DNA from 2 places in the Streptomyces sp. NBC_01390 genome. Region 1 is predicted to be linked to the other one. Evidence: riboswitches for the same ligand, from Rfam matches in the RefSeq annotation. Region 1 holds a riboswitch; the other holds the start of a gene.

Region 1 (15,308 bases):
TCGGCCCTCGGGGTCGAGGTGGCCGCAGAAGTTGCCGGAGGTGACCGAGCCGGAGACCGTGCGGGCGGCGGGGTCGATCGTGACCGTCGAATCCGTCGAGCCCACCTCGGAGTTGGCGGTACGGATCAGCATCGACGCCGGTCGGCCGGGCGGGTAGGTGAAGCGTGCGGAGCCTGTGCGGGTGGTCGCGGTGAGGTCGGCGGTGACTCCGGACGCCAGGCCCACCCGGTAGTGGCCGGGCTCGGCCGTCTCGTCGGCGTGGCTGAAGTCGGCCGCGTACACCGCGTCCTTGGTGTCGCTCGACGGGGAGGAGGTGACCTGACCGGCGTACGGGAGGAACGGGATGTCGCCGCTGCCGCCCGCGCAGCCCGTGCCGGACATGTGAGCGAGGCTGAACCCCCGGATGCGGGTGGCGTCGTAGTGGTAGCCGCCTGGGGCGGCCGTCCGGGTGGCGTCGCCCCGGGTGTTCTCCGGGCTCCAGGAGAACATGCCGAACGGGACGACCGCGCCAGGGAAGACATCACCGCCGTTCCTGGTGCCGATGAGCGGATCGACGTATGGAGTGGGGTCCTGGACCAGGGAGTTCGGGGGTGCCGGCGTCGCCGCGAGCGCCGGGGTGGGCGTGCCGAGTGCCAGGGTGACGGCCAGCAACAGGGACGTAGGGCGGACACGCATGACGCGGCCCCTCCTCCTTCGGACGGGTCGCGCACAGCAGGTCGCACAAGCCGCGGGACAGTGACGTGCGCCAGCGGTACCACGGGAGGGCGAGCGCCTCCGAGGGGACGCGCACGCCGGTCACGCGTGCGGGGTACCGGGTGCACTCCGACGGGGGAGCAACCGGCTTGACGATGTTGTCCGTTGGGGCGATAGAGTGATGTTCGAACCGTCGGACAACGTTGTCTCGTCCAGGCGGTTCACACCCCCCATGCCCTACTTCCCCGGGCCTCATCCCCCGTGCGGGCCCGGCTCGCGGACCCGGTGGCCGACAGCCACCGGGTCCGCCCTGAGCGGTCTCTCAGTCGCGGTGCGGCCCCGCCGGTCTAACCGACCCGGCAGGGCAGCGTAGTTGCCGTATCACCACCCGAGCCCCGGACGACGTACCCGAACGTCGCCGTCCTGCCCGGATCCAGCGAGCCGTTCCAGTTGGCGTTGTGGACCATCACCGCCTGGCCGTTGTAGGTCGCGTCGCCGTTCCAGAGGCTGTCGACCGCCTGGCCCGCCGGGAGCGACCAGTCGACCATCCAGCCGAGCATGGGCACGGTCCCGGAGTTGGTGACGGTCACCTCGGACTGGTAGCCGCCGTTCCAGCTGCCCGTCGTACGGCGGGTGGCGGTGCACGCGCCGGGCGGGGGCTCGGTTGGCGGGTTGCCGGGGTCCTTGATGCCGGTCACCTCGCCGTTGCCGCCGTCGAAGACGACGTCGGAGCAGGAGTAGAAGGTCTCCGCGCTGTCGGAACGCTGCCACACCATGTAGATGAGGTGGCGCCCGGACTTGTTCGCCGGGAGCTTGCCGTTCCAGGAGTAGTTGGCCTCGACGTTGCCCGGGGTGCCGTTGAGCGGCGGGTGGTCGACGGTCAGGAACGGCTGGGACTCCAGCGCGTCCCAGGTGAGGGTCTTGGTCGGGTCGAAGCCGTCCTTGGTGATGTAGACGTAGAACCAACCCGGGTGCGCCGCCCACGCGTTGTACGAGAAGTCGACGTTGGCGCCCGAGGTGAGGTGGGTCAACGGCCAGTCGGCGCTTGGGGTGTTGAACCCGGTGAAGTTGGTGTTGCCGCCGCTGCACAGCTGGCCGTCCGGGACGAAGCCCCGGGTGCGGCCCGCGCCGTCCGAGCGCAGCACCGAGAACCAGTTGTAGAACGGCGTTGTCCCACTGACCTGTTGGGCCGTCTTGCAGGCCGGGTTGATCGCCTTGATCTCGCCGGTGTCGGTGAGTGCGTCCTCCCAGCACAGGAAGGTACGGCTGCCGGGTTTCATCGGGGTGCCGTGGGCCTGCGCGTCGCCGCCCGCCGTGACGACCAGACCGAGGGCCGGGATCACGGTGAGCAGGGCCAGGAGAACGAGGAGGAGGGCTCTGCCTCGGGTGGGGAGCGGTAATCGGCGTGGGGTGCGGGGGGAGGATGGGGAGGTCGATGCGAATGTCAGGGCCATGTCATGATCTCCTTCAGTCGTACGCGGTGCGCCGTACGTCGTGCGGTACGTACGGAACGTGCGGGTGAAGGGGCGCGCCCGGCTGGGGGCGCGCGTGCTGCGCGATGCGCACGGGGTGCTGGGTGTGTGTGGGGGGGGTGGTGAGGTGGGAGCGGTTCCCGCTTACGGGTTCCGGTCCGCTCGGTATGGGAGCGCTCCCACCTCACTCACTCCTGAAGCTAGCGCCGCGCGGTGAAGATGTAAACGGCTGACGCACGAGGAGCGCGCTTGGCGGCCCGCCGTGAGGTCTCCCGGTACGGCCACGGCCACCGTCGGGTGCTCGTACGGAGGCCATGACGCGGTGTCGCCACGGGAACCGGTATGCCTGGGTGAGGTGTCGTCGGCCTGGCTGCGCTTGCCGGCGAAGTCGGCGCGGATGACAGGGCGGGGTGAGGGCCTGCTGCTGGTCGCCCGCCTCGACGAGGGGCGGGCGTTGCCTCGGCCGAGGTGGATCTCGCGGCGGGGGGGGTCGCCGGATTCACCATGAGCACAGTCCATGGTCCGGCTTCGCTGTCACCGTCTCGAACCCTCGTTGCACCCGTGGCCGAAGCAGGCATTGGCACTTCCCGGCCACAGGAATCCCTTGAGTCGCTTTCCGCACAGCGACCACCCTGATCACTGGCCTCCGCTCCACCGGGCGGAGGCGATGCACAGTGTTCAGGGGAGGAAGTCCACCTATGCGAAGACTCCACGCCGTTGCCGGGACCGTAGTCAGGTCTCGGCATTCCGGGTATTTCGGACCGGAAGGTCCGTCACATCACCAAAGCGTGAGGGCTTCGGCTTGAGTACGGTCTCTCGTTTCTGTCTGCCGCTGGTGAGGCAGGGTTGCGCCACCTGCCCGCCCCGCCTCCGCCTTGCGGCGGGGGCGGGTGGCGCGGGCCTTCTGGTCGGCTCCACGAGGCTTCGACACCGCCGGGGCGGTGTCCTGGTCTCCGGCCACTCCGGTACCAGTTACTGCGGCTGCCGCGAGCGCGGCGAGGTTGAGTGCGGCGTTGTCGTCCCGGTCGATGACCAGACCGCAGGCGTCGCATTCGTAGGTCCGGACGTGCAGCGGCAGCTTGGCTTTCACTACGCCGCACCCGGAACAGGTCTTGGAGGAGGGGTACCAGCGGTCGGCCACGATGATGCGGGTGGCGTGGCGCTGGCTGGTCTTGTAGTCGAGCTGGCGGCGGATCTCGCCGAATCCGGCGTCGGCGATCCGGCGGGCCAGCCGCCGGTTGCGCAGCATCCCGGCGACGTTGAGGTCTTCCACCACGACGGCGCCGTACTCGGCGGCCACGGCGGTGGTGAGCTTGTGCAGGGCGTCTTCGCGGAGGTTCGCCACCCGGTGATGCACCTTGTTGCGGGCGGCGTTGGCCTTCTCCCACCGCTTCGATGGCTTCTGTCCGGTGCGCCGGTCAGGTCCCTGTCTGCGGGACACGACCCGGGAGGCGCGGCGCAGCTGCTTGCGCGCCCGGTCGTAGTGGTTCGCGTTGGGCGCGGTGCGGATCTCGCCGGTGCTGTCGGCCATGACCGCGAGGGTCTTCACCCCGAGGTCGATGCCGACCGCCACGTCCGGCCGCGCCACGTGTTCGAGGTCGCGCTTGACCTCGGCCTGGAACGAGACGAACCAGCGTCCGCGTTCGTGCCGGACGGTCGCGGACAGGATCCGGGCCGTGCCGGCGTGGACTCGGTCGAGGAACTTCACCGTGGGTTCGTGGCTGCGGATCGTGCCGAGGCGGGGCAGGGTGACGTGCCGGCCGTCGGCGTCCACGCGGATCGTGCCGGTCGTGAACCGGCAGGACAGGCGCGCCTTCCGCTTCGACTTGAAGCGCGGCATACCGACTCGCTTGCCCTTGCGCTGTCCGCGCTTGGACTTCGCGTAGTTGTCGAACGCGGCGGCGGCGTTCGCCAGCCCGGTGGAGTACGCCTCCTTGGAGTTGTCCTCCCACCAGGCGGAGAAACGCGGGTCGGTGTGCTTGCCTTCGTTGAACGCCTTCCGCAGCGCAGGCAGCGACCACGGCCGCCACCGCGTCAGCTGCTCCTCGGCGATCCCGTACGACTCTTCGGCCTTGCGCTGCCACCACGACGCCTCGACCCAGGCAACCGCCCAGTTGTACGCGGCACGGGCGGCGCCGCAGTGCGAGCGCAGCGCGGCCTCCTGGGCGGCGTTCGGGTCCAGCGCGAACCGGAACGCCTGCACCACAAAACCGGGCTGCGGCTGGAACTTCCTCACTCGGCGTCCTCGCCGGTCGCCACGGCCACCGCGCGCTCTGCACGGTTCTTCGCCGCCCGCCGCCCGTACAGGCGGGCGCACATCGACGTCAGCACCTCGGTGATGTCCCGCACCAGGTCGTCAGCGGCCTCGGTGGGGTCGAGGACGACCAGGCGCCGCCCGGACGCCGACAGGACGGCTTCGAGATGCTCGACGCCGAACCGGGCCAGCCGGTCACGGTGCTCGACCACGATCACCACCGTCTGCGGGTCGGACAGCAGGCGGTGCAACTTGCGGCGTCGTCCGTTCAGCCCCGAGCCGACCTCCGTCACGACGTCGGCGACGGCCAGGCCGAGCCCGTTCGCGCCGGCCACGACCCGGGCGGGCTGCCGCTCAAGGTCGGCACTCTGGTCGGCGGATGACACGCGGCAGTACGCCACCACCCGCCCCGAGGTCGCAGAGACGGCCGCAGCGGGCTCAGCGACCAGCCACGTTCCAGATGGCGCCTGACGGACCGGCACCGGCATCTTCCCGTCCTTCACCCATCGCCAGGCGGTCTGGTAGCTCACACCCTGCTGCCGCGCCCGCTCCGAAAGCTTCACAAGGTCAAGATATTCAAGATATACGACCAGAACTAACTATGAATTGGCTTCGTCAGTGACAACCGACTCCATTGGTAGGTCAGTTTTGACTCCACCTGGCGCTCGTGGGACCGAACTCTGTAGCTGAGAAGTAACTCCACCTGAGGACATGCTCTGGGGCCCGACGGCACTCGCGGAGTGCTCTGGTCGGGATGGTTCACCGGGTTTGAGGTCCCCCACCGCTGGCTGGTGCGGGGACCTCGGTGACCTCAGTGGTGGAACAACCGGAGCCCGGTGCGGGTGAGAGCGATCTGATGCTCGCGGCAGGCGTCCTCGACCTCGCTGGAACGGACCGATCCGCCCGGCTCGGCGATGAAACCCACGCCGTGCCGGTGAGCATGGTCGACGTTGTCGCGGAACGGCAAGGCGCCGTCCGACACGAACGCGACCTCTCTCAAGCCAGTCAGCCACTGTTTGCGCTGGTCGTCAGTCAGCTCGGGTGCGGGTGTGGAGAGTGCTTTCGCCAGCCGAACGTTCTCGTCCGGGGTGAGGTCTCCCTCGATGAAGCGGATCTGCCAGTTGATCCGGTCCTGGCGCCGAATGTGCGGCTGGAAGGTGAGCGCGCGGACCGCCGGGTGGCGTCGCAGCCACCAGGTGTCGGTCTTCGCGCCGGCCAGGCGGGTGCAGTCCACGCGGGACTGCTGGCCTGCGCCGATCCCCAGGGTCGCCCCGCCGCGCAGGTAGCACACGGAGTTGGACTGGGTGTAGCGCAGGACGGCCAAGCCCAGCAGGAGATCCTCCGCTGCCGTCGCGGACAGCGCACCACACACGACGTTGTCCAGCAGAGCGCTGGAGAGCGTCACAGCGTCGCGTTGCTGGGTCAGCCGCAGGCCGAACACCTCCCGTGCCTCGTGTTGCGGGGGCACGAACGCCTCGTCTGCTTCCATGACCAGGAAACGGCCGTTCTTCTTCCGGCTGAGCGTCGCGACGGTGCCGGGAGCGTAGCCGGGGGCGATGATGCCGTCGCAGACCACACCGGCCAGCAGCTCGGCGAGTTCGGTGTCGACCGGATGTGAGACGGCGGCGAAATCGCCGTAGGAGGACTTCGGATCGGCATCGCGGGCACGCAGGTAGGCGCTGGTGAGCGCTCCGACACCGTCGCGGTCGATGCTGTAGAGCTCGGCCGTGACGTCATCGACGGGCCCGGCCACCGCCGCGCCGGCCGGCGAGACATGCTTGAAGGAGGCGGCGGCTGGTCGCTGCAGAGCCCGGGCGGCCTCCAGGACCAGTTGCCAGCTGTTCAGCGCGTCCAGCACGTTGATGTAGGACGGGCTGCCCTGCAGCACCCGGACCGGCCACTGGCCGGGGCGTACTGGTGCGACATAGGCCGCGTGCTGCTGCGGGTTGGTTCCGTAACGTAGATCCACGTCATAACCTCCTGGGTCAGCTGGACATCACTGACGCAGGCGCCCAGGCGGTCGACGCTCACGTGGGAAAACGGCCGCTCCCCGGTGGTTGTCCACCTTCGCCAGTTGCGGCCGGGCAGGATCTTACCCGGCGCCGCACCCGGTCGGGGCGCGCAGTCAACTCGCGGCAGCCGCTTCGGCGCGGGCGCGGGTGACAGCCAGGCGGTAGGAGTCGGTGCCGGTCTCGATGATGTTCCCGCCGAACGTCAACCGGTCCACGATTGCCGCGCAGAGCCTTGGATCCGTAAAGGTTTTGGTCCACCCTCCAAAGGATTCGTTGGAGGCGATCGCCACAGAATTCTTTTCCTCACGCTCCGTCAAAACCTGGAACAGCAGCTCCGCCCCGCGACGGTCAAGCTCCATATAGCCGAGTTCATCAATACACAAAAGATCGACGCGGCCGTAGCGGGCGATGGTCTTGGCCAGCAGCTTCTCATCGGCAGCCTCAACGAGCTCGTTGACGAGCTTGGTGGCCAGCACGTACTTCACCCGGTACTCATGCATCGCCGCCTCGGTGCCCAGCGCGATGAGCAGGTGTGACTTGCCGGTTCCGCTGTCGCCGATCAAGCACAGCGGCAGGCCCTTCTTGACCCAGTCGCACTTGGCGAGGGTGTGGATGGCGGCCGGGTCAATGACGGGGTTGGCGTCGAAGTCGAACTGCCGGAGCGATTTCTCGCGCGGAAAGCCGGCTGCCTTGATCCGGCGCTCGGAACGGCGCCGTGCCCGGTCGTCGCATTCGGACAGCAGCAGTTCGGCCAGGAACCCGCGATAGACACCTAAGGCGCTTAACTCGTCAAGCCGAGCAGCTGTGTGCGCCTGGGGAATCGAACACTGTTGGCTCGCTGTCTTGGCTTGCGTGCGGATCGCCGGTCGGGCAAGAGTGCGGTTGACGCAGAGCTCGGGGCTTATGGCGGCGGGACGGGGGACAGACAGGTGTGCAGGATGGATGTGGCCGCCAAGGAGGCGGCGATCGCTCGGTTTCTCCACGAGTATCCGCAGGCAGCTGATGCCGGCCGTGGGCATCCTGCCCTCCACGGGTGTGAGGAGGTCCGCTGGTCGGAGTTTTCCGGGTGCCCTGCCGCGATCCCAGTCCTGCTGTACGGCCTGCTCGATCAGGCTGCCGCGGCCGAGGCCCAGCGTGTGCTCACCAACACCATGTTCAGCATCGCCGAGATGAATCCGGCCATGCCGGTGGTCCTGCCGTTCCTGCTTCGTCTCGCAGGCGACCCGCAGGTTCCTGAGCGGTCCGGACTACTGGACCGTCTGGTCACTGTCGCCGACTACTCCGAGCCGATCGATTCCGGCAACGAGGCCATGGCGCTGTGGTTCGGCAACGACAACGATCACCCCGAGCGCGAGCAGTGCAGGGCCGTGTTCGAGCAACACGCAAGTGTGGTGGCGATGCTGCCGGAAGGCCTGATCAACCCGGACAGCCGGGCGAAGCTTCGGCAGGCCGCCGGACTTCTGTGAGATCCCCGCGCTCAGGCCACCCGCGCGACCGCAGAGACTGGGGCAGGAAAAGCCACGGCTTCGTCGAAGCGGCGGCCGTGCTGGAGACAGTGGTAGAGCTGTCCGAGCAGGCGATTGAAGAGGTTGCGCTGGGCGGATGCGTGCCAGTCTCCGTGATCGTCGCGACGCCGGCGGTAGTGCATCTTGGCTCCAGGCGAGGCGTTGGGTGCGGAGAAGGCCCAGAGATAGCCGACGTGGTTCAGTCGGTCGTTTTTCACCCACCGCCGGGTGACGCTCGACTTTTTGCCTGAGGCGCGAGTGATGGGTGAGGCGCCGGCGTATGCCTTCAGTCCGCGGGCGTCTGCGAAGCGCTGGCGGTCGTCTCCGATCTCGGCGAGCACCCGGGCGCCGAGCTGGATGCCGAGGCCGGGAAAGCTGAGGATGATCTCAGCATCCGGGTGCTCAGGGAACGCTTCATCCACCGCCTCTTCGAGGTCGTCGGCGGCCTTGGAGGCGGCTTCCAGCTGAAGCAGGAGGGCGAGCATCTGCCTGCCGAGTGCATCTTCAACCAGCTGAGGTTGGTGAGCCCAGTCGGCTCGGAGGATGTCACGGAGCCGGTCAGCCTCCGCGGCGATGCCGCGTTGGCGGCCGGCTCGCTTGAGGGCGGCCTGAAGCTGTGCGCGGGTCAGCTCTGCGGCTCGCGTCGCAGTGGGGGCGAGGCGGAGAAGTTCGCGGGCCTCGGGCCGGCACAGGCCCTTCTTCCACGACTCAACGGCCATCAAAGCCGCGGGGTAGTACTTGACGGGCCACGAAGTTTCCGGACAGGCACCCAATAGGGTTGTCCTGAACAAGGAAACGAGGAAGAAGTGGCGCCACCCAGTAAGTACTCTCCGGAGTTCCGCGAGGAAGCCGTCCAGATCGCGTTGAGGTCCAGCAAGACGATCTCCGAAGTCGCCCGGGAGCTTGAGCTGAACTCGGAGACGCTACGCGGCTGGGTGAAGAAGCACCAGAAGCAGCAGGAACCGGCTCACGATGCGGAACTGACGTTGAACGAGCGGGCGCGCCTGAAGGAACTCGAACGACGCAACCGCGAGCTGGAGATGGAAGTTACCTTCCTGAAAAAAGCCGCAGCGTACTTCGCGAAGGAACCCCGGTAACAAGCAAGTACGAGTTCATCGACGAGATGCGGCTCGACACCGAGGAGTACGCATACAGCGTCGAGTTCATGTGCGGCCGACTCGGCGTTTCCAGATCCGGCTACTACGACTGGCGATCCCGCCCGGAATCCGCGACGGTCCAGCGGCGTGACGAACTGAAACTGCTCATCAGGAAAGCCTTCGACATGTCCGACAGCACCTACGGACACCGGCGCGTCCAGGCCCAGCTGGACCGCTGGGGCGTCGCCGCGGGCATGGAGCTGGTCCGCCGCCTCATGCGCGAACTGGGCCTGGTGCCCTGCCAGCCACGGCCGAAGAGGTTCGGCCTCACCCAGGCCGCGGCCGGCGAGGTGCCGGACCTGGTGGGCCGTGACTTCACCGCCGACGCACCCGGCGAAAAGCTCGTCGGTGACATCACCTACATCGCGACCGGGGAGGGCTGGCTGTACCTCGCGACGGTAATCGACTGCTGTACGAAGGAAGTCATCGGTTACGCGATGGACGACCACTACCGAACTCCTTTGATATCCAGGGCGATCCGCAACGCATCACGGAACAGGAGCCTCTCGGCGGGCGCGATATTTCACTCCGACCGCGGAAGCAACTACATGTCAGCCGAGTTCGGGAAGGTGCTCAACCGGTTTGGGCTCCGAAGATCCTCGGGCCGCACCGGGATCTGTTTCGACAATGCCATGGCCGAATCGTTCTTCGGGGTTCTGAAGAACGAGCGTGTATCAAGGGTGACTTACCTGACTCGCGAGGCCGCCCGGCAGGACATCACTCGCTACATTGAATTCTGGTACAATCGCAAACGCCTCCACTCGGCAGTGGGTTACCGCCCTCCACGTGAAGTCCACGCCCAGTACGAGAAGTTGCGAATCACCGCGTGAAATAGACGGTCAGATGCCTGCCCGGAAAACGCGAGGCCCCTCAACTCCCTCAGCAGGGAGCGGAGTTGGTTGGCTATCTGCTGGCGGTTCCAGACAGCATCCTGCTGGGCGCGAGCGAGAACCGTGACGGCACGGGCCAGCTCACTGTCCTGCGGCAGTGGCCGGTGGGCATGCATGTCGGTGCGCAGGATGTTCGCCAGGACCAAGGCGTCACCGGGGTCGGACTTCTTGCGGGAGACGGCATGCCGGTCGCGATAGCGGGCTGCGGCCATCGGATTGATCGCGAATATCTTGCGCTTGCCCGTCCGCAGCACCGCGACCAGCAGGCCACGGGAGGTTTCGATCGCAACTGGGATCGGGTTCTCCTCGGTGTCGCCGTACTCAGCCAGCAGATCCAGGAGCACCCGATAGCCGGCGGCATCGTCGGTGATGTGCCGTTTGGCGACGAGTTGGCCGCTGTCGTCGACCAAGGCAACGTCATGGGTACGTTCGGCCCAATCAATCCCGCAGTAGATCAAGGCTTTCCTTCCGCCGTAGCTCTGTCCTATCCACGAGCTCATGCGGGCCACGCAGCGACCTAATCCCAGGACTCAGCCTCTACAGCCGGTCCGCCACCTCAGTAGCTGTTCGTGGCACCAGCTCGCCCCACGGGCCTCGGTCTATGCAGGAGCTCAGACGGCTCAGGCCTATCAAGAGGTCACCATGAGGTGGGCTCGTCCCACCAACACCAACGAACGAGCAAGGCCTGGTGTTGATGCCCGACAGCGCTGAACGGCGCCGATCTACCGCCAGGCCTTCTCAGCCCAGTCATCTGCAGGCGTACGTCCAGCGCCGACGAGCACCAACATGCAGGTCGGGGTGATGGCCCACGGGCGCCAAGACGTGCCCAGTCTGTCCGTAGGCCTCAAAGGCCAGGCCGAACCGCATGCATCCACCTGGCACCCGCGCGGCCATCACCGCTTGAGCGTCCAACTCGACCGCTCTAACTACGAATTAGGTCATCTGATCGCGGACCGCGGCGTCGGCGAGTTCGGGGTACTGGGTGCGGATGGTGGGCAGCCGGAGCATCCGGCATGCCTGGTCCACGGCGGTGTCGGCGGCCTGTTCGGTCAGTCCGCGGTTGCGCTTGGCGGTCACGGTGCCTCTTCCTGGTATGCCTGGCCGTCGGCGGGACGCCGACGGAATCGCAGCAGCTGGTCGTAGGCGGCCACCGACGGCAGCGGCCTGGGGTCGGGCGGCAGCGCGGCCAGGCGCCGCTCGGTCAGCGAGGTCACGGTCGCCCCGGCATCCACCCGGCGCGGCGGAATTTCCTGGTCGTCGGCCGGCTGGTCGGCGCCCTGGTCGGCCTCGCCCCACTTGCGGGCCTCCAGGGCGACCGCGTCGGCGGTCAGCGCTCCGGCCCGCAGCGCGGTCGCGATTCCGGCCACAACATGCTCGTGGACCATGTGCCGGTGCAGCAGCAGGACCGCGATCAGCGCCCGGGTGCCCTCAGCGTCGCCGTGAGCGGTGCAGGCCGCCTGCCACCAGGCGTCGTGGACCGGGGTGAACTTGCCCGCCGAGCGGGCCTGATCCAGCGCGGTCGCTCCGGGCAGCGCGCCCGGTTTGCGGACCAGCGCCTCCAGGTAGTGGTCCAGCTCCAGTCGGGAGCCGCCCTTGGCGATCAGCCGCTCGTGGCGGGCGACTTCCTTGTGCGCGTCGTAGACAACGAGTTCGGAGGCGTGCAGCACGACCCGTACCATCCGGCCGATCAACCTGACCGGTACCGAGTAGTGGTTGGTGCGCACGCTGACCTGGCTGTAGCGGTTCACCCGTAGCGAGGACACCAGCCCGGTCTCGAACTCCTCCTCCGGCAGCGCCTCCAGCAGCGGGCGCTCGACGGCGAACATCTCGCCGATGGTCAGCGCCCGCTGCATGATCCGGCGGGCGTCGTCCTCCTCGTCCCAGCGCTCCACCATCGCGTTCAGCTCTGCCAGCGAGGCGACCTTCGGGACGGGGACCAGGTGGTTTCTGCGGAACCAGCCGATCTGCCCCTCGACGCCGCCCTTCTCGTGCGCGCCCTCGATGCCGGGATTGCAGTAGAAACTGGTGATCGAGAAGTGCGACCGGAAGGCCGTCCAGCGGTCACTTTCCACCCGGCCCCGGGTGCGGCCCAGCACCTGGCTGACCGCGGCGCGCAAGTTGTCGTAGCGAATTTTTCCGCGCGGCACGCCGCCCAGCACTTGCAGCGCGTGGACGTGGCCTTCCAGAAATGCTTCCTGCCCGCACGAAGCGAAGATCTTGTGCACGGCCTTCCCACTGAACGACAGCCGCAGCGAGAACAGGAACACCTTGGTAGGCACGCCGTCCAGGTGGATCCACACATCCCCGAAGTCGACCTCCGCCTCGTCACCAGGGCGGTGGGTCTGCGGCACGAACACCTGCGGAGGGCTGCGGCCCTCCTCGACGCGGATTTCCGGGCGCCGCTGGAAGATATAGGCGCGGACCATCGAATACGTCACGCCCCGGGCGTCGTGCTCGTCGATCAGCCGGTCGAAGACCCGCTTGACGGTGTGCCGCTGCTTGCGCGGCGCGTCCAGGTCATCCCGCAGGATCTCGTCGATCGTCGCCTTGAACGGATCCAGGCGCGAGATCCGGGGCGGAAGCTGCTTGCGCGGCGCCGGCCACACCGACTCCAGCGCCATCGCGACCGTCCGCCGGCCCACCCCGTACTTGGCGGACAAAGCCCTGCTGGACAGCCCTTCGACCCGAGCGTCATGGCGTATCGCCGCGTACAACTCGACCTTCGAAAGGGGCACTTGAGCCACCCAGGGCTAGCTGATGCACCCCGATACTCCCACCGCAAGGCCCCCAGTGGAGTCAAAACTCACCGACATCAGTTCTCCGCCGACAGCACTGGAGTCACAACCCACCAACACCTGGCCTCAACTCTCACCTACAAAGCCACTATGAATGATTAGAAAACCTGTAGCAGCATTCACCCCCTCGACGGCCGGACCGGGGACCCCGGTCACCGAGCCGGGCACCACAAGCGCTACGGGCGTTACGGGCGCCACGAGCACCCAGACCGCCACCCTCGTCACCGGTGACACCGTGAAGCTCACCACGGGCCCGGACGGCAGGTCGGCCGTCGACGTCGAGCGGGGCAAGGGCCGTGAGGCCGCCAACTTCGTGTCCACCGAGCAGGACGGCGAGATCAGCGTCGTACCGGAGGACGCGTTGCCGCTGGTCCAGGCGGGCCGTCTCGACCCGGCCCTGTTCAATGTCAGCCAGTTGGTGCGGCAGGGATACACGGACGCGGCGACCGGCGGCATTCCGCTGATCGCCGGGTACGAGAAGGGCGCGGCGACCCCCCGAGGGCGCACGGCGGACACGCGCGCTGCCGGACATCGACGGCGCGGCACTCGACGTCGCGAAGCCCACCGCCTTCTGGGCGGACATCGCCCCGACGCTCGGCACCGAGCCCACCGCGAAGGCCGCGAAGCGGCTCGGCGACGGCATCGACAAGCTCTGGCTGGACGCCAAGGTCAAGGTGGCCCTCGACGTCAGTGTTCCGCAGATCGGCGCGCCGGAGGTGTGGCGGGCGGGCTACGACGGTACGGGGGTGAAGGTCACGGTCCTGGACACGGGAGTGGACGCCGGGCACCCGGATCTCGCGGGCAAGGTCCTGGACGCGCGGAGTTTCGTGCCGGGCGAGAGTGTGGCCGACGGCCATGGTCACGGCACCCATGTGGCGTCCACGATCGTCGGTTCGGGCGCGGCCTCGGGCGGTAAGCGCAAGGGTGTGGCGCCGGCCGCCGAGCTGCTGGTCGGCAAGGTGGCCGACAACACCGGTTACGCGCAGACCTCGTGGATGATCGCAGGCATGGAGTGGCGTGTTCGGGACTCCGACGCTGAGCTTCGGCAAGTACGAGGACACCGACACCGGGGTCGTCCCGAGCACGGCCGGCGTGACCGTCCCGGCGAACGGCAGCGCCACCGTGCCAGTCACGGTCGACCTCGCGCGGGAGACGCAGGGCCGGCACGCGGGCCGCGTCACCGCGACCGCCGACGGCATCGTTGTCACGACCGGCGTGGGCTACGAGAAGTCGCCCGGGACGGCCGGTCTGAAGGTGAACCTCGTCGGCCGCGACGGCAAGGCGGTGCCGTCCGCGCTCTACACGCTCACGGGGCTGAACGGCGAGATCGCCAACGGGTACGGCTACGTGACCAACGGCTCGACCCTTGAGGTTCCGACCGGTACATACGCCCTGGCCACCTGGATATCCGACCGCGACACGGGCGGCACTGCGGCGACGGGTGAGCGAGCTGCAGGAACAGCTGGGGGCAGCGAGCAGGTTCCAGCTGGGGATGCGGGCCGCGCAATGCGGCTGGCTCTGACCGCGGAGGTCCGACGACGGATCGCGCAGGTCGGGCGACAGGAACGCGAAGGGCCGCACCCCGTTTCGGAGTGCGGCCCAACTGCCCTGCCTGATCGACTAGTTGCGGATCAGGTTGCGCAGCACGTACTGCATGATGCCGCCGTTGCGGTAGTAGTCCGCCTCGCCGGGGGTGTCGATGCGGACGACCGCGTCGAACTCGACGCCGGTGTCGGTGGTGACCTTGACCGTGCGCGGGGTGGTGCCGTTGTTCAGCTCCTCGACGCCGGTGAAGGAGAAGGTCTCCTCGCCGGTGAGGCCGAGGGACTCGGCGGTGGCGCCCTCCGGGTACTGGAGCGGGAGGACACCCATGCCGATGAGGTTCGAGCGGTGGATGCGCTCGTACGACTCGGCGATGACGGCCTTGACGCCGAGGAGCGCGGTGCCCTTGGCGGCCCAGTCGCGGGACGAGCCGGAGCCGTACTCCTTGCCGGACAGGATGACCAGCGGGATGCCCTGCTCGATGTAGTTGCGCGAGGCGTCGTAGATGAACGCCACGGGCGCACCCGGCTGGGTGAAGTCGCGGGTGTAGCCGCCCTCGGTGCCCGGCGCGATCTGGTTGCGCAGGCGGATGTTGGCGAACGTACCGCGGATCATCACCTCGTGGTTGCCACGGCGGGAACCGTACGAGTTGAAGTCACGGCGCTCGACACCGTGCTCCGTGAGGTACTTGCCACCGGGGGTGTCGGCCTTGATCGCGCCGGCCGGGGAGATGTGGTCGGTGGTGACCGAGTCGCCGAGCTTGGCGAGGACGCGGGCGCCGGCGATGTCCGAGACCGGGGTGGTCTCCATCGTCATGCCCTCGAAGTACGGGGGCTTGCGCACGTAGGTGGACTGCGGGTCCCACTCGAAGGTGTTGCCCTCGGGGATCGACAGGGCCTGCCACTGGGCGTCGCCCGCGAAGACATCCTGGTAGGACTTGGAGAACATGTCCTCACCGATGGCGTTCGCGACGACGTCGTTGACCTCG
Region 2 (15,308 bases), 1.4 Mb from region 1:
ATCGTCCTCGGGTTCGCCTGTATCGCGCTCGGTCTGGCCGGACACGGCGTCACCGATTCACTGGCCGAGCTGGTCGCCGTACGACTGGTTCTCGGGGTGGGGCTCACCCTCGGCCTGGTGTCCCTGTCCGTACTGGCTGCCGACTGCGCCAAGGGCCGTGCGCCCGGCGGGATGTTCGGGTCGCTGGAGTTCTTCTCCAAGGCCGGCGCCGTCGTCGCCGGTCTCGCCGCGGCGGCGGGCAGCTCCCGTTTCGGCCCGGCCGCACCGGTACTGACGGGCGGCGCAGCCGCCGCCGTCACCGTGCTCGCCTCCCTCGTTCTTCTCAACCCCCGCTCGCCCCACGCCCGTTGGAGCCGCTGATGCCCTCGCTGACCGACTCGCCCGACGCCACGACCGCCCCCGCCTCACTCCCCACCGCCGACGACGTGGTGACCCACACGCTCCTCAACTGCCTGCTGCGCGAGGTGTCGGGCCCGGAACGCCAGACCGTCGTCGACGACGGTCACCTGCTGCTCCGGCTGCCCCGCCGCGGCGTTCTCCTGCGGGTCGGCCTGCGCCGTACGTCGCTTCTGGGCGCCCACCGCTTCGCCGGCCCGGTGAGCGAGCGGGCCGGCGACGGCTGGGCGACGGTGGGCTGGCGGTGCCTCGCCCAGTACACGCGCGACGAGCTGTCCCTGCGGACCGGGGAACGCAACGACGAGTTCCTGGAGCAGATCACCTCCAGCCACCAGGCCGTCACGGCCGCCCTGGCCGGTGAGCGCCCCACCGGACCGGCCGACGACCAGCTCGCCGCCTACCTCGCCTCCGAGCAGTCCCTGCTGTTCGGCCACCGCTTCCACCCCACGCCCAAGGCCCGCACCGGCGACCCGCGCGCCTGGGCGGCCTACGCGCCGGAGACCGGGGCCGTCTTCCCGCTGCGGCATCTCGCCGTGCGCGCCGACCTGATCGCCGAGGAGAACGCCGCCCCCTGGGCCGTCGCCGCGCTGGACGGTCAGCGCACGGACGTCCCCGACGGCTACCGGCTGCTGCCCACGCACCCCTGGCAGTACGGCACCCTGCGCGAACACCCGCTGCTGCGTGCCGCGTTGGAGCGTGGCGACATCCTGGACCTCGGCCCCGGCGGTCGCCCCTTCGCCGCCACCGCGTCCGTACGCACCCTGTACGACGGCGAGACGTTCCTCAAGTTCAGCCTGAACGTGCGGATCACCAACTGCCTTCGCAAGAACAGCAGTTACGAGCTGTCCGGCGCCGTCGCCCTCACCCGCGCCCTCGCCCCGGCCCTGACCGACCTTGCGACACGCTTCCCCGGCAGCGCGGTGCTCCGCGAGCCCGCCTACCGCACACTCGCCCTGCCCGGGCTCGACGGCACCCCGGACCGTGAACTCTTCGAGGGCTTCGGCGTGATCGTCCGCGAGGGCCTGCCCCGACGCCTCGCACCGGGGGCAACTCCCCTTCTCGCGGCGGCGGTTGCCGACGAGTACCCGTCGAGTGCCGCACATGTCTCCCGGCTGCTCGCGGACACGGCCCCGGAGACCGCCCTCGACTGGTGGTCGGCGTACCTCGACCTGCTCGTCCCCCCTGTCCTGGCCGCCTACTTCGACCACGGACTGGTCCTGGAGCCGCATCTGCAGAACGTGCTGATCTGTGTGGATGGCGACGGTCACCCCGTCCAGGTGCTCTTCCGGGACCTGGAAGGCACCAAGCTGGTGCCCGAGCACCACGGGGACACTCTCGCCGCCGTACCGGCCGAGGTCGCGGGCCCGATGACGTACGACGCGCAGCGCGGCTGGGACCGGGTCGTCTACTGCCTGCTCGTCAACCACATCGCCGAACTCCTCGCCGCCCTGGCCGACCTGCACCCGGAAGCCGAGGCCGCCCTGTGGGGGCGGGTGCGCGACACGCTCCGGTCCTACGCGGAGCGTTCCGGCTGCCCGCCGCGGCTCGCCGCACTGCTCGCCGGGGTTCCGCTGCCCGCGAAGGCCAATCTGCTCACCCGTTGGGAACGAAAGGCGGACCGCGAGGCAGGTTACGTACGGCTGCCGTCCCCGCTCGCCGAGGACATCCTGCGCGACACCACCCGGAGCACCCGATGACCCTCGCCGTGCGCGACCACGCGCTGTCCCTGTCCACCGACGAACTGCCCGCGTACGTCTACGACTTGGCGGAACTGCGCACTCACGCGGCAATGGTCCGGGAGTCGCTGCCCGAGCGGGCCGAGCTGTACTACGCGGCCAAGGCCAACCCGGAGCCGGAGATCCTGGCCGCGCTGTCGCCGTACGTCGACGGTTACGAGGTCTCCTCCGGCGGCGAACTCGCCCATGTCGCGGGCGCGGCGCCGGTCCGGCCGCTGGCGTTCGGCGGGCCCGGCAAGACACCGGACGAGGTACTGACCGCACTGAAGCTGGGCGTCGACCGGTTCCACGTCGAGAGCGAGCACGAGCTGCGCATGCTCGCCGAGTTGACGCGGCAGGTCGGGACCGAGCGCCGGGTGGCTGTGCTGGTGCGCGTCAACATCTCGGTGTCCGACGGCTCGTTGGCGGGCAGCTCGCTGACGATGGGCGGCCGGCCGACGCCCTTCGGACTCGACCCGACCGGGGCCGCGCCGGTGTTCCGGGCGCTGACCGACGGGACATATCCGCAGCTCGAACTGCGCGGTGTCCACGCCCACTTGGCGAGCGGACTCGACGCCGGGGAGCAGCTGGCGGTGGCCGAGTCGGTGGTCACCTGGGCGGCGGGGCTCGGCGTGCACATGGCCGAGGTGAACGTCGGCGGCGGGATGGCCGTGGACTACGCCGCGCCGGCCCGGCGTTTCGACTGGGCGGCGTTCGGCAGGGGTCTGGCCCGGCTGACGGAGGCGTACCCGGAAACGACTCTGCGCATCGAACCCGGCCGGGCGCTGACCGCGTACTGCGGCTGGTACGCGACGGAGGTGCTGGACGTGAAGCGGAGCCACGGCGAGGAGTTCGCGGTCGTCCGGGGCGGCACCCACCATCTGCGCACCCCCGCGACGAAGGGCCACGACCAGCCGTGCACGGTGCTGCCGGTGGACGCCTGGCCGCACCCCTGGCCGCGCCCGGCGGCCAAGGAGCCGCGGGTCACGCTGGCCGGCCAGCTGTGCACCCCGAAGGACGTACTGGCCCGGCAGGTCCCGGCGCCGGGGCTGCGGGCCGGTGACCGGGTGCTGTTCTCGATGGCGGGCGCCTACGCGTGGAACATCTCCCACCACGACTTCCTGATGCACCCGAGGCCCGGCTTCCACTTCCTGGGCGCGGAGCCGGCGACGACGAGCGGGCCGCAGGAGCACACAAGGCCGCAGTAGCAAACAAGGACGACACGCCTGCGGGCCGCCCGGTCCGGCCGGGCGGCCCGCATACCTTCGGTCCGTGAGTCCGTCAGGCCTCGATACCCGGCAGCAGGCCGGTCACGGGGGCGGCCAGGTCGGTCAGCTGCTGCAGCTGCTGGAGGTCGTTCAGCCGGTTGAGCGAGCTCAGCTGGCTGGAGACCCGCGGCAGGTCCTCTTGGTACTGGGCGGGAATCTCGCTCATGGCGAGCGAGTCGAGCTGGGCGATCGGGTTCAGCTTGCCCGCGTTCTGGTCGGCGGCGGGAGCCGCGCTCGCCAGCGGGGCGGCGAGGCCGGTGACACCGATGGCGAGACCAACGGCGGCGGCGATTCGTCGTGTTGAGATCATGTCCTGAGCAACGTCGCGCGCCCCTCACCGGACACGGGCACCGCGCCCCGCTCACTCGTCAGGCTCATCGTCCGTCTGCGCTTGCCGAGCCTCCCGGGACGGAGGACGCTCGGGAGAGAGGCCCCTCGCGGCCCGGACCCGATCGGGCCGCGGCCCTCGAAGGAGGTCACCATGGGCACCGCGGCAAGCCCCACCTTCGACACCGAAGCTCTGCGCCGGGGTATCGAAGGACAGGACGCGGCAGCACTGCTGTCGCTCTACGCCGACGACGCCGAACTGCGCGTCGTCGACCACAAGACCCAGCCCAGCCACCCGATGGTCATGCACGGGCGCGGCGAGATCGAGGCCATGCTGACCGAGGTGTACGGCAGGGACATGACCCACAAGCTGGAACAGGTCGTCGTCCAGGGCGACCAGGTCGCCTACACCGAGTCCTGTCTCTATCCGGACGGCGTCCGCGTCCTGGCCGGCTCGATGATGTCCCTGCGGGACGGCAAGATCGTCGACCAGACCGTGCTGCAGGCATGGGACGAGGAGGATTCCTGACGTCGGTTAGGCTGGGCGCGGGTCGTGACTGGCGCTGAGGTGGACAACCACCGGGGAGCGGCCTCGCGAAGAACGCGGAGCGCGTGCCGTGCGCCTGGGCGATGACTACTGCTCGCTCAGGAGTGGACCATGTCTCAGGCCCGGCTCATGGACGGCACTTCTCTCGCCCGGCGCATCGTCGAGGACACCGCGAAGAAGGCCGCCGATCTCACCGACCGCACGGGCGCGACGCCCTGCCTCGCGACCGTGCTGGTGGGAGCGGACCCCGCCTCCGTCACGTACGTCCGGATGAAGCAGAACCGCTGCCGCAGGGCGGGCATCGAGTCCCGCCATGTGGAGCTGCCCGCCGCCACGACCACCGAGGAACTGGTCGGCACGCTGCGCTCCCTCTCGGACGACCCGGGCGTCCACGGCATACTGCTCCAGCACCCGATGGGCGCGCACATCGACGAGCGGGCCGCGTTCGAGGCGATCGCACCGGAGAAGGACGTCGACGGTGTCACCTTCGCCTCCTTCGCGACGATGAGCTTCGGTCTGCCGGGCTTCGTGTCCTGCACGCCCGGCGGCATCATGCGGCTGATCGACGCGTACGACGTCGAGCTGTCCGGCAGGCGGGCCGTGGTGGTGGGCCGCAGTGCGATCCTCGGCAAGCCGGTCGGCATGCTGCTCCTCGGCCGGGACGCGACGGTGACGTACTGCCACTCGCGGACGCGGGACCTGTCGTCCGTCGTCCGCGAGGCGGACATCGTGGTCGCCGCGGTGGGCCGGCCCCGGCTGATCCGGGGCGCGGACATCAAGCCCGGCGCGGTCGTGATCGACGCCGGGTACAACCCCGGGAACATCGGCGACGTCGACTTCGACTCCGCCGTCGAGCGGGCCGGACTGATCACCCCGGTGCCGGGCGGTGTCGGTCCGATGACCATCGCGACCCTGCTGGAACAGACCGTCGACGCGGCCGCCCGGCAGCTCGGGGCGTGAGCCTCCGGGCCCCACTGCGGTGTTCTCCAGGCCGAGGACGGCACCGGTGACCGGGTCCATGATCGGCATCAGGCGGGAGCCGCGTCCGTCGCACACGCAGGCCTGACCGGGCAGGTGCCAGTGGTCGAGCAACACCCCTACCGTGTACAGGAGTTCGGGCGTGGTCCGTCTCCCGGGCGGGGGTGCCGGCGGTGCCTGTGCCGATCCGGTTCGACGGGGGTTTCCGGGCGGGCAGGCCGGTCTCCCTGGGCGTGGACCACGACCGCCACACCGGCCTCGGCTCTCGTACGGGCGCACGGTGACCCCTCGTACGGCGAGCGGGCGCGTGTCCTCGCGGCCCGGATCGGCGCGCGGGACGGTGTCTGACCGGTGCTGGAGTCGGTGAACCGGACGGGGCCCCCTGAGCAGCGCCGGCCGGACGAGCGCACCCCCGTCCGGGCGGCCCCGGGAGCGTCAGGAGGTCCCGGGGCCCTCGGCTCGCGCCGAGCCCGGGGGCAGCCAGCCCGACGGGCGCAGGATGCCCAGCAGCATCCGCACCAGTTCGTCCACCACCTCGTCCAGCGTGGCGTCCACCCACCCGGCGCTCCAGTCGTGCAGCAGGCCGTTGACGCTGCCGATGAACGCGGTCGCTGCGAGCCGGTAGTCGCGTGGCGCCGCCTCACCCACGGCGACGGCGGCCTCCGCCTCCGTGCAGATGAGGTTCACCCAGCGGGAGCGGCGGGCCAGGCGCTGTTCCTCCAGGCGGGCGCTGACGCCGATGATCTCGACGAAGGTGATCCGGATGCGGCGCGGGTCGGCGGTGACGTTGGCGGCGTAGGCGCGGAAGATCGCGTCGGCACGTTCGGCCAGCGGCAGGCCCTCGGCGGCGGCCAGCGCGGTGCGCGCCGCCCCCTCGGCCCAGTCGTTGACCTGGAGGTGAAGGGCGGCCAGGAGGTCCTCCAGGGTGCGGAACTCCTCGTAGAACTGGCGCGTCGACAGACCGGCCGCCTCGCTGAGCGCGGCGACGGTCGTCGAGCGGTAGCCCGGCGTGTCGCCGAACAGCTGGAGTGCGGCTTCCAGGAACCTCCGGCGCCGTTCGGCCTGTCGTTCCTCGGCCGTCCTGCCTGCGTAGCGACCGGTCGGCGCCCTGAGTCTGCCCGCCAATGAACACTCCTTCGTCGGTCCGGGGGCCAAGTTTGTCGTGTACGGAGTCTTGTGGAGAAGGGCACCCCCTCCTTACTTTCCAGTAAGTCCAATCTGAACGGGACCGTGTTCAGTTTTCCCGCCCGCAGCCGCGATCTCTCTTTTGCCCCATATGTCATGCACCCGCCACAGTCCGTCCGTACACTCCCGGAGGGGAGAGCACTCATGTCCGCTTCCAGATCCAGGCACCTCTGTGCCATGGCCGCCGCCCTCGTTCTGACCGTCACCGCTCCCGCGACCACCGCCATCGCCGCGACGGCGGCCGAGGACTCCGGCACGTCCGCCGCGAGCCTGCGCGAGGTGATGTTCGTCGGCAACAACTGGGAAGGCACCGCGGACGTCATCAAGTCCACCGGCGACTTCGCCAAGATCGGCCGGATCAACGTCGTACCCGACAAGGCGGCGCGGCTGGCCGCGATCAACGCCGACCCCATCAAGTGGATCTACTTCATGGCCATCCGCAACGGGGTCGGCGAGGGCCACGACCAGCTGGTCGACGACATGTACTCCACCCCGGACGGCAAGTCGGTGGTCGTCTCCCGGCCCAGCTTCGCCGACGTCGTGTCGATCAACCTCGCCACCGGGGCGATCAACTGGCGCTTCCCCGTGTCGGGTTACCGCTCCGACCACATGGCGGTCTCCCCCGACGGCACCCGGGTCGCGGTCTCCGCCTCGATCTCCAACACCGTGCACGTGCTGAACATCAACACCGGCGCGCAGATCGGCTCGTTCGCCACCGGCGACAAGCCGCACGAGAACATCTTCACCAAGGACGGCAAGTACATCTGGAACATGGCCATCGGCGACGTCAACACCTCGCAGGACGCTCCGTGGCAGGACTTCACGAAGGGCGACCGGAAGATCACGGTCGTCGACGCGACCACCTTCAAGCAGGTGAAGGTGATCGACATGCGCGACCGGCTCAACGCCATCGGCCTGACGGACTTCTCGGACGCGGTCCGCCCGGCCGTCTTCTCGCCCGACGAGTCGAAGCTGTACTTCCAGGTCTCGTTCTTCAACGGCTTCTTCGAGTACGACGTCGCCACCGACAAGATCACCCGGACGAAGACCCTGCCGAAGAACCCGGCGACCAGCGACGACCGCACCACGTTCGTCAACGACTCGCGCCACCACGGGATTTCGATGAAGCCGGACGGCACGAAGCTGTGCGTCGCGGGCACGATGGACGACTACGCGACGGTCGTCGACCGTGCGACGCTCCAGGAGGGGCCGCTCGTCCCCGCCTCGAAGCCCTACTGGGCCACGGTGAGCGGCGACGGCAAGTCCTGCGTGATCTCCGAGAGCGGTGCCGACCAGGTCACGGCCATCGACTTCGCCACCGGGCTGAAGACGGTGTCCGTGCCGGTCGGCGACCACCCCCAGCGAGTCCGCCTCGGCCATGTCGAGGCGGACTGGACTGGCCCGGCGACCAACTGACCTGTCATTTCAGGCCAGTTGACCGCCGGTTGCTCGACTAGCTGAACTTCTGCGCGGCCCACGAGGCCAGTTCGGTCCGCGCGGCGTTCAGCAGCGTCGCCGAGGGAGCCGTCGCCCCGTTGGTCACCAGCGCGTAGTGCAGGACCCCCGAGTCCGGCGCGGTGAGCAGCAGGCGGCGGCTTCCCGTGTTGCCGGGATCGGTGCCCGCCGCGATCGGGGTCGTGGCGGTGTAGGCCGGCGGGCCGTAGACCGTGCCGAGGTCGGAGACGACCGTGGTGGTCGCCGTCGGGAAGGACGCCGGCAGATGGAGCTCGGTCGGCGCCGAGATGCCCTTTGACCGCCACACCAGCACCGAGTACTGGCCCGAGCCCACCAGTTGGGACACGTTCGGCAGTGAACTCGGCACCGGGTTCCAGGTGAGAGTCGTGGACCCGTCCCGGGAACGGTCCTCGTAGGTGAAGGCGAGCGTCGTCCCCGCGGTGGCGCCCGGATAGACGCGGTCCAGCATCCGGGCGTCCTGCCGCAGCACCGCCGTACCGGAGTCGTCGAGGCGTACGGCGGACAGGTCCTCGTCGTTCCAGCCGTCACCGCTGGTGATCACTTTGTCGGCGTTGTCGTTCATCAGCTCCCTGTGGCGGCCGTTGTAGATGTCCCACTGCCACTGACTGCCGGACAGCACCGGCCCGGAGACGCTCGCGTTCGCCCACCAACTCGCCCCCTTCACACGGGAGTCGAGGGCCTGGTACATCGCCTTGTAGACCGACGGCGCCTTGCCGGACACCGATCCGCTCAGCGGGTGGCCGAACTCGCTGACGATCCCGGTCGTCCCGAGGGCGGCGGACCGGTCGCGGACCGTGCCGAAGTCGGTGACGTACTGGCCGTCTCCCGCGTTGCCCCACATCAGGATGCCGGAGATGGCCTTCTGGTCGTAGAAGTGGGTGTTGAAGACATAACGCGGGCCGGCCGTCCCCGCGTCGAGGAGCCCGCCCTCCTGCTTCTGGGAGTCGATGTTGGCGTTCCAGAACATGTTCGGTTCCACGAAGGCCGGCTTGTCCTGCCAGCCGGCCGAGTCCATCCGCGCCCGGAACTTCACGAAGAACGGCCACAGGACGTCCTTCTCCCAGGTCCGGCTGGTCTGACCCGAGTCGAGGTTCCCCGGATGCGGTTCGTTGTACGGGTCGAAGCCGACCACGCCCGCGAACTGGTCGCCCGTCAGGTTCTGCTTGAAGTACGTCATCGTCTTCTGCGCGGTGTCGAGGAACGAGTCCTGCAGCCCGTACCTGTTGTGCCAGAAGTCGTACGTCGAGTTCTTCACCGCGGCGTTCTGGGTGATGTTCTGCCCCCAGAGGATGCAGATCCCGCAGTTCTCGTCCGGGTAGTTCCCCAGGTCGACGGCCCACTTGGGGGCGCCGTCGCCGGTGTACCAGCTGTCCGAGTCGAAGAGCCAACGGGAGTAGAGGTCCTGGTGGAAGTCGGGGTAGACGCGGATGCCCGCGTCCAGGAAGGCACCCATCTGGGCGGTGGCCGCGGCCAGATAGCTGCTGCTCACCGAGGACCGCACGGGCTCCGCGTAGGCCCAGGAGAGCAGGAAGCGGACACTGTTGCCGCCGCCGAGCGCTCGCAGGGCGGTCGCCGACTTCTTGGCGTCTGCCACGGAGGCGAACGGCAGTCCGTTGTTCTCCTTGAGCTTCGTCTCGCCGGAGACGTTGTAGCCGCGGAGGACGACCTCTCGGCCCAGGGAGTCCGTGAACCGGCCGTTCTGGACGGTGAGAGCGGTGGAGGCCGGAGAGTCGAACCAGAGAGTGTCGGCCCGGGCGGGCTGGGAGCCGACAGTGGTCACGAAACCGGTGACCAGAACCAGTACGCCGAGCAAGTGCACACGTGACTTCGACATGCGCATTACAGTCCCGCGCGCATCAGGGGCCGTCAATAGAAACTGACTCCTGAGTAATCTTCAGCTTTTGACCCTCATGGGCGATGATCAAGTCACATGGGCGACAAAAGGAGCGGATCGTGCGAGACATCCTCCCGACGCTCGGGCGCTGGTACGCGGCGGCCGAACCGTTCGGACTCGCCACCGTCGTCTCGGTGAGCCGCAGCGCACCCCGCGACCCGGGGGCCGCGATGGCCGTGGGGCCCGGCGACGAGGTGGTGGGCAGCGTGTCCGGGGGATGCGTCGAGGGCGCGGTGTTCGAGCTGGCCCGGGAGGTCGTGGCGCACGGCGAGGCCCGCCTCGAGACCTTCGGCTACAGCGACGAGGACGCCTTCGCGGTGGGGCTCACCTGCGGCGGCGAGATCACCGTGCTCGTACGGCCCGTCACGCCCGCTCTCGATCCCTCCTTCGCGGCGGTCGCGGAGACGGTGGCAGCCGGCCGCCCGGTGACCGTGGCCACGGTCACCGGTGGTCCCGCGACGCGCGGCGCCACGCTCGCCGTCTGGCCCGACAAGGTGGCCGGCACACTCGGCACGACCGGCCTGGACGTGGCCGTCACCGCCGATGCTCGCGGTGAACTCGCCCTGGGAGCAACGGGGTTGCGGCACTACGGACCCCACGGGGAGCGACGCGAGGACGCCGTCACCGTGTTCCTGCACTCCTTCGCGCCCCCGCCCCGCATGCTCGTCTTCGGCGCCATCGACTACGCCGCCGCCGTGGCCCGGATCGGCGCCTTCCTCGGCTACCGGGTCACCGTCTGCGACGCCCGCCCGGTCTTCGCCACCCCGGAGCGCTTCCCCGAGGGCGCCGAGGTGATCGTCGACTGGCCGCACCGGTATCTGAGCCGCACGGACACCGACGAGCGCACGGTGATCTGCGTCGTGACCCACGACCCGAAGTTCGACGTACCTCTGCTCGAGGAGGCGCTGCGCCGGCCCGCCGCGTACATCGGGGCGATGGGCAGCCGCCGCACCCACGACGACCGGCGGCGACGGCTGACGGAGGCCGGCCTCACGGCGTCCGAGCTGTCCCGGCTGCGCTCCCCCATCGGGCTGGACCTCGGCGCCCGTACGCCGGAGGAGGTGGCGGTGTCCGTGGCCGCCGAGATCGTCGCGCTGCGGTGGGGCGGCAGCGGGGTGGCGCTGACAGCGACAGGCGGGGCGGTTCATCCGACCGGGACGGACTGACTGCTCAGGGGTGCCGCGGCGGCAGCCTGTGCAGTTCCACGTCGGTGAGCTGCCCGCCGTCCGTCACCGTCGCCGTCAGGTACGTGCAGTGCGGCTGGCGGCGCCGGTCCGTCGGCGAGCCGGGGTTCAGCAGCCGCAGGCCGGTTTCCGCGGTGCTGTCCCACGGGATGTGGCTGTGGCCGAACACCAGGACGTCGACGCCCGGGAAGCGGGCGACGCAGCGGGCCTCGCGGCCCTGGGCGGGGCCGGTCTCGTGGACGACCGCGAAGCGCAGGCCGCCCAGGTCGGCGTAGGCCACCTCGGGGAGTCTGGCGTGTAGGTCGGGGCCGTCGTTGTTGCCGTACACGCCGATCAGGCGGCGGGAGCGGCTCTCCAGCAGGTCGAGGGTGGCCGTGTCTACCCAGTCGCCGGCGTGGATCACGACGTCGGCGTTCGGGAGTTCCGCGAGGAGTGCCGCCGGCAGGTGTTTGGCGCGTTTGGGGAGGTGGGTGTCGGAGAGGAGCAAGAGGTGCACGGGCCTCAGCGTAGGCGCGCTGCTGGGTTTGCGGGCGGCGCGACTGGGGGTGCCACGATCTGCCGTCTTGCGGCTGCTGCGCCGTCGTGGCTTGTCGCGCAGTTCCCCGCGCCCCTTGGGGGCGCTGCCGCGCCCCGGCAGGTGTCGGTTGGCGCGCGAGGTTAGTATCAGGCAGCCCGGACCGTGTCGTTGCGGGAACGGGGAGTAGAGCCAAAAAGGGAGCTTTCAGCCGCATGCCGGTCAAGGTCAGCGTCATCGTTCCGGTGTACAACCCGGGACCGTACATCGAGGACTGCGTCGCGTCGTTGCTGCGGCAGTCGCTGCCCGCCGACGAGTACGAAGTGATCTTCGTCAACGACGGTTCCACCGACGGGACCCCGGCCCGGCTGGACGAGCTCGCCGCGGCGGAGCCGAATATCCAGGTCATCCACCAGGAGAACTCGGGCTGGTCGGGCAAGCCGCGCAACGTCGGCATCGAGGCCTCGCAGGGCGAATTCGTGATGTTCGTCGACAACGACGACTACCTCGGCGACGAGGCCCTCGAGCGGATGTACGAGTACGGCGTGGCCAACGGCGCCGATGTGATCGTCGGCAAGATGGCCGGCAAGGGCCGACCCGTGCCGGTCGAGCTGTTCCGGCACAACCACCCCAAGGCCACTGTCGAGAACACCCCGCTGATCGACAGCCTCACCCCGCACAAGATGCTCCGTCGCGCGTTCCTCGACCGCATCGGCCTGCGCTGGCCCGAGGGCAGGCGGCGCCTTGAGGACCATGTCTTCGTGACCGAGGCGTATCTGCGCGCGGACAACGTCTCCGTGCTCAGCGACTATGTCTGCTACTACCACATCAAGCGCGACGACGCCTCGAACGCGGGCTTCCAACGCTTCGACCCGGTCGGCTACTTCCGCAACCTGCGCGAGGCCCTCGACGTCGTCGAGCGGTACACCGAACCGGGTGCGGTGCGCGACCGTCTCTACCGGCGCTGGCTGCGCAACGAGATGGTCGAGCGGATGCGCTCCAACAGGCTCCTGAAGCTGCCGGAGGACTACCGCAAGGAGATGTTCGACGAGATCCGCGGGGTCGTCGTCGAGCGCTTCGGCCCGGGTGTCGCGAACGGCATGCAGGAGGCGCAGCGGATCGTGGCGGCGCTGATCGCCGCCGACCGTCTTGACGACGTGGTGGCGTTCGCCGAGTGGGAGGCGTCCCTCGCCCCCACGGCCACCCCGCAGAGCGTGGAGTGGCGGGACGGGGTCCTGCACGTCGGCTTCACCGCCGAGTTCACCTCGCGCGGCAAGCCGATGACGTTCCCCGCCGAGGACGACAGCGACGGCGCCGACCTGGACGGCACGCCCACCGACGCGGACGACGCGATCGCCCGGGTGGGCGCGTCCACGGTCGCCCGGTTCGGGAGCGCGACGGCGGACTTCCTGGTGCGTGAGCGGTCCACGGCCGCCCAGTTCTTCCAGCCGGTGGAGCTGACCCGTGAGACCCTCCCGGCCGACGAGGACGGGCAGCAGGTGCGGCTGGTGCTGCGCGGCACGGCCACCGTCGACCCCGGCACGGCGGCGGGCGGTGTGGCACTCGGCGGCGGTCTGTTCGACGTGTTCGTCCGGATCAAGCTGGGCGGCTGGACCCGTGAGTGCCGTCTCGGCCCCGTGAAGCTGGACCCCCGCCCGGTGCCGCCGGCCGGTGTGGTCGCCGGTCGCGTGGTCCTGCCGTACTGGACGGCGAAGCAGGCGACGCTGTCTCTGGACGTCGACCGTGCCGTCAAGGGCGTGGGCCTGGGCCGGGTGAAGCCGGACGACGTCACCGTCACGGGTGACCGTCTGCGTGTGGCACTGCCCCTGCATGTGCCCGGCGACACCAAGGCGCTGCTGCGGCTGACCTCGTCGGCCGTCGCCGAGCCCGTGGAGGTGTCCGGCACGCTGTCCGGGGCCCCAGAGGGTTCCGGGGCGTTCGTCGAGGCGACGCTGCCCTCCGGCGGGTTGGCCGACGGGACGTGGAAGCCGTCGCTGTGCCTGGCCCCCGAGGCGAGCGAGCCGCGCTTCCTGGTGATGTCCGTCAGCCTCAGCGCCAAGGGCGGCCGTCTGCAGGTCGTGCGGCCCGTCAAGCCGGCCGGGCCGAGCACCGGGCAGCGACTGGTCCGCAAGGTGCGGCGCACGCTCGGGAAGATCGCGCGCAAGGCCGGGCTGCGACGCGGAAACGGAGCCTGACAGCATGCGAGCACTGGACATCGAAGGCTCCTGGGTACTGGAGCCGAAGATCTTCCCGGACGACCGGGGCGCCTTCCACGAGTGGTACCGGGGCGAGGAGTTCCGCGAGGCCACCGGCTACGACCTGTCCCTCGCGCAGGCGAACTGCTCGGTCTCGCGCCGGGGCGTCGTACGCGGGGTGCACTTCTCCGACGTGCCGCCGAGCCAGGCCAAGTACGTGACGTGTGTGCGCGGGGCGGTCCTGGACGTCGTGGTGGACATCCGGGTCGGCTCGCCCACGTACGGGCAGTGGGAGGCGGTGCGGCTCGACGACGAGACCCGGCACGCGGTGTTCCTCGCGGAAGGCCTCGGGCACGCCTTCATGGCGCTCACCGACGACGCCACCGTGGTGTACCTGTGTTCGACGGGCTACGCGCCGGGGCGCGAGCACGGGGTGAATCCGCTCGACCCGGAGCTGGGCATCGCCTGGCCGGAGGGCATCGAGCCCGTGCTGTCGGAGAAGGACGCCGAGGCTCCGACGCTGGCGGAGGCGAAGGCGGCCGGGCTGCTGCCGTCGTACGAGGAGTGCGTGGCCCTCTACGCGGGGCTGCGCGCCGGCCGGTAACTCCCTTACGGCACGCACGAGTACGAGATAGGCCTGGGGCCCGGCTGCTGATCAGCAGCCGGGCCCCAGGCCTTTGTCCGGTTCCGCGTCAGCGGGTGGTGCTCAGCGGCTGCAGGCTGCGCCGCAGCTGCTCCAGGCCTCGCGAGCGCTTGGTGCCGCGGTTGCGGGACTTGACGAGCGGGGCCCAGAAGCCGGCCTCGATCAGGGTCTCCGGCTTGATCGCCGGCGTCCGCTCCAGGACGCTCTCGGGCACCTTCTGCGGGTCCGGGACCTCGAACTCCGCGATGATCTCGTCGTACTTGTCCTTCAGCACGGTGTTGTCGGGGTCGGCGCCGAAGACGATGAGCTGTCCGGTGGGCGCCGTGTCGACGAGGACCGTGACCAGGTCGGGACGGTACCGGGTGAGGATCTCGATCAGCTTGTAGACGTCGCCGGTCCAGGCGTTGGTGTGCCGGTCGCGGGCGGCCTCGTCGATGCTGCGCGGCAGCATGTCGTCGAGGACGATGACGCTGGCCCAGTCCGAGTGCTTCTCGACGTTGATGAAGTCGCGCAGCGCGTACTCGAACAGGTGCATGCCGTCGATGAACGACAGGTCGAGCGTGGTGCGCTGCCAGTAGCCGAACGGGCTGCGGTTGCGGGCCAGGTTGCGCAGCGGGTGCCGGCCGCCCTTGAGGTGGGCGAGGGGGTTCTGCCGGGCGAAGAAGTCGTCGCTGGTGGCCTTCGCGAGATGGACGTCGGCGCGGATCTCCGAGACCACCTTGAACGCGGGGTCGATCGCGATGCTCGGTACCCGGGACAGGGTCAGGCTTCGGCCGTCGTTGACGCCGATCTCCAGGTAGTTCCTGTTCGCGCTGACCTTGTGGAGCTCCCGGAGGAACTCATGGCGTTTCACGAGGAAATCTCCTTGCGGATGTGTGGCAGTGCTTCGTGCAGGGCGGTACGCCAGTCACGGAGGGGTCCGAGACCGGTCTGCTGCCAACGGCTGTGGCCGAGGGCGCTGTATGCGGGCCGGGGTGCGGGCCGGG

The links. A riboswitch is a leader RNA that binds a small molecule or an ion and turns the genes downstream of it on or off. The one in region 1 is predicted to bind ZMP and ZTP.
Region 2: it holds a riboswitch for ZMP and ZTP, as region 1 does, so the genes downstream of both, OG241_RS47950 (bifunctional 5,10-methylenetetrahydrofolate dehydrogenase/5,10-methenyltetrahydrofolate cyclohydrolase) here and OG241_RS42010 (phosphoribosylaminoimidazolecarboxamide formyltransferase) in region 1, are expected to answer to the same signal.

Annotation. Positions count from the first base shown of each region.
Region 1 covers NZ_CP109551.1:9,344,844-9,360,151, reverse strand. The annotation lists gene OG241_RS42030 (GH92 family glycosyl hydrolase) at 1-675, opposite strand, end outside; gene OG241_RS42025 (lytic polysaccharide monooxygenase) at 1,041-2,147, opposite strand; gene tnpB (IS607 family element RNA-guided endonuclease TnpB) at 2,944-4,401, opposite strand; gene OG241_RS42015 (IS607 family transposase) at 4,398-4,982, opposite strand; gene OG241_RS42010 (phosphoribosylaminoimidazolecarboxamide formyltransferase) at 5,231-6,388, opposite strand; ZMP/ZTP riboswitch at 6,423-6,507, opposite strand; gene istB (IS21-like element helper ATPase IstB) at 6,545-7,336, opposite strand; gene OG241_RS42000 (hypothetical protein) at 7,370-7,897, shown strand; partial or broken gene OG241_RS41995 (transposase) at 7,909-8,676, opposite strand; one part of gene OG241_RS41990 (IS3 family transposase) at 8,743-9,007, shown strand; one part of gene OG241_RS41990 (IS3 family transposase) at 9,007-9,923, shown strand; partial or broken gene OG241_RS41985 (IS110 family transposase) at 9,968-10,483, opposite strand; partial or broken gene OG241_RS41980 (AAA family ATPase) at 10,920-11,060, opposite strand; gene istA (IS21 family transposase) at 11,057-12,718, opposite strand; gene OG241_RS41970 (S8 family peptidase) at 13,453-14,148, shown strand; gene acnA (aconitate hydratase AcnA) at 14,399-15,308, opposite strand, start outside.
Region 2 covers NZ_CP109551.1:10,754,844-10,770,151, reverse strand. The annotation lists gene OG241_RS47975 (MFS transporter) at 1-360, shown strand, start outside; gene OG241_RS47970 (IucA/IucC family protein) at 360-2,093, shown strand; gene OG241_RS47965 (type III PLP-dependent enzyme) at 2,090-3,319, shown strand; gene OG241_RS47960 (hypothetical protein) at 3,393-3,689, opposite strand; gene OG241_RS47955 (nuclear transport factor 2 family protein) at 3,861-4,235, shown strand; ZMP/ZTP riboswitch at 4,250-4,342, shown strand; gene OG241_RS47950 (bifunctional 5,10-methylenetetrahydrofolate dehydrogenase/5,10-methenyltetrahydrofolate cyclohydrolase) at 4,365-5,213, shown strand; gene OG241_RS47945 (TetR/AcrR family transcriptional regulator) at 5,667-6,356, opposite strand; gene OG241_RS47940 (YncE family protein) at 6,561-7,832, shown strand; gene OG241_RS47935 (endoglycosylceramidase) at 7,870-9,732, opposite strand; gene OG241_RS47930 (XdhC family protein) at 9,846-10,952, shown strand; gene OG241_RS47925 (metallophosphoesterase family protein) at 10,957-11,466, opposite strand; gene OG241_RS47920 (glycosyltransferase) at 11,700-13,679, shown strand; gene rfbC (dTDP-4-dehydrorhamnose 3,5-epimerase) at 13,684-14,283, shown strand; gene OG241_RS47910 (class I SAM-dependent methyltransferase) at 14,372-15,175, opposite strand; gene rfbD (dTDP-4-dehydrorhamnose reductase) at 15,172-15,308, opposite strand, start outside.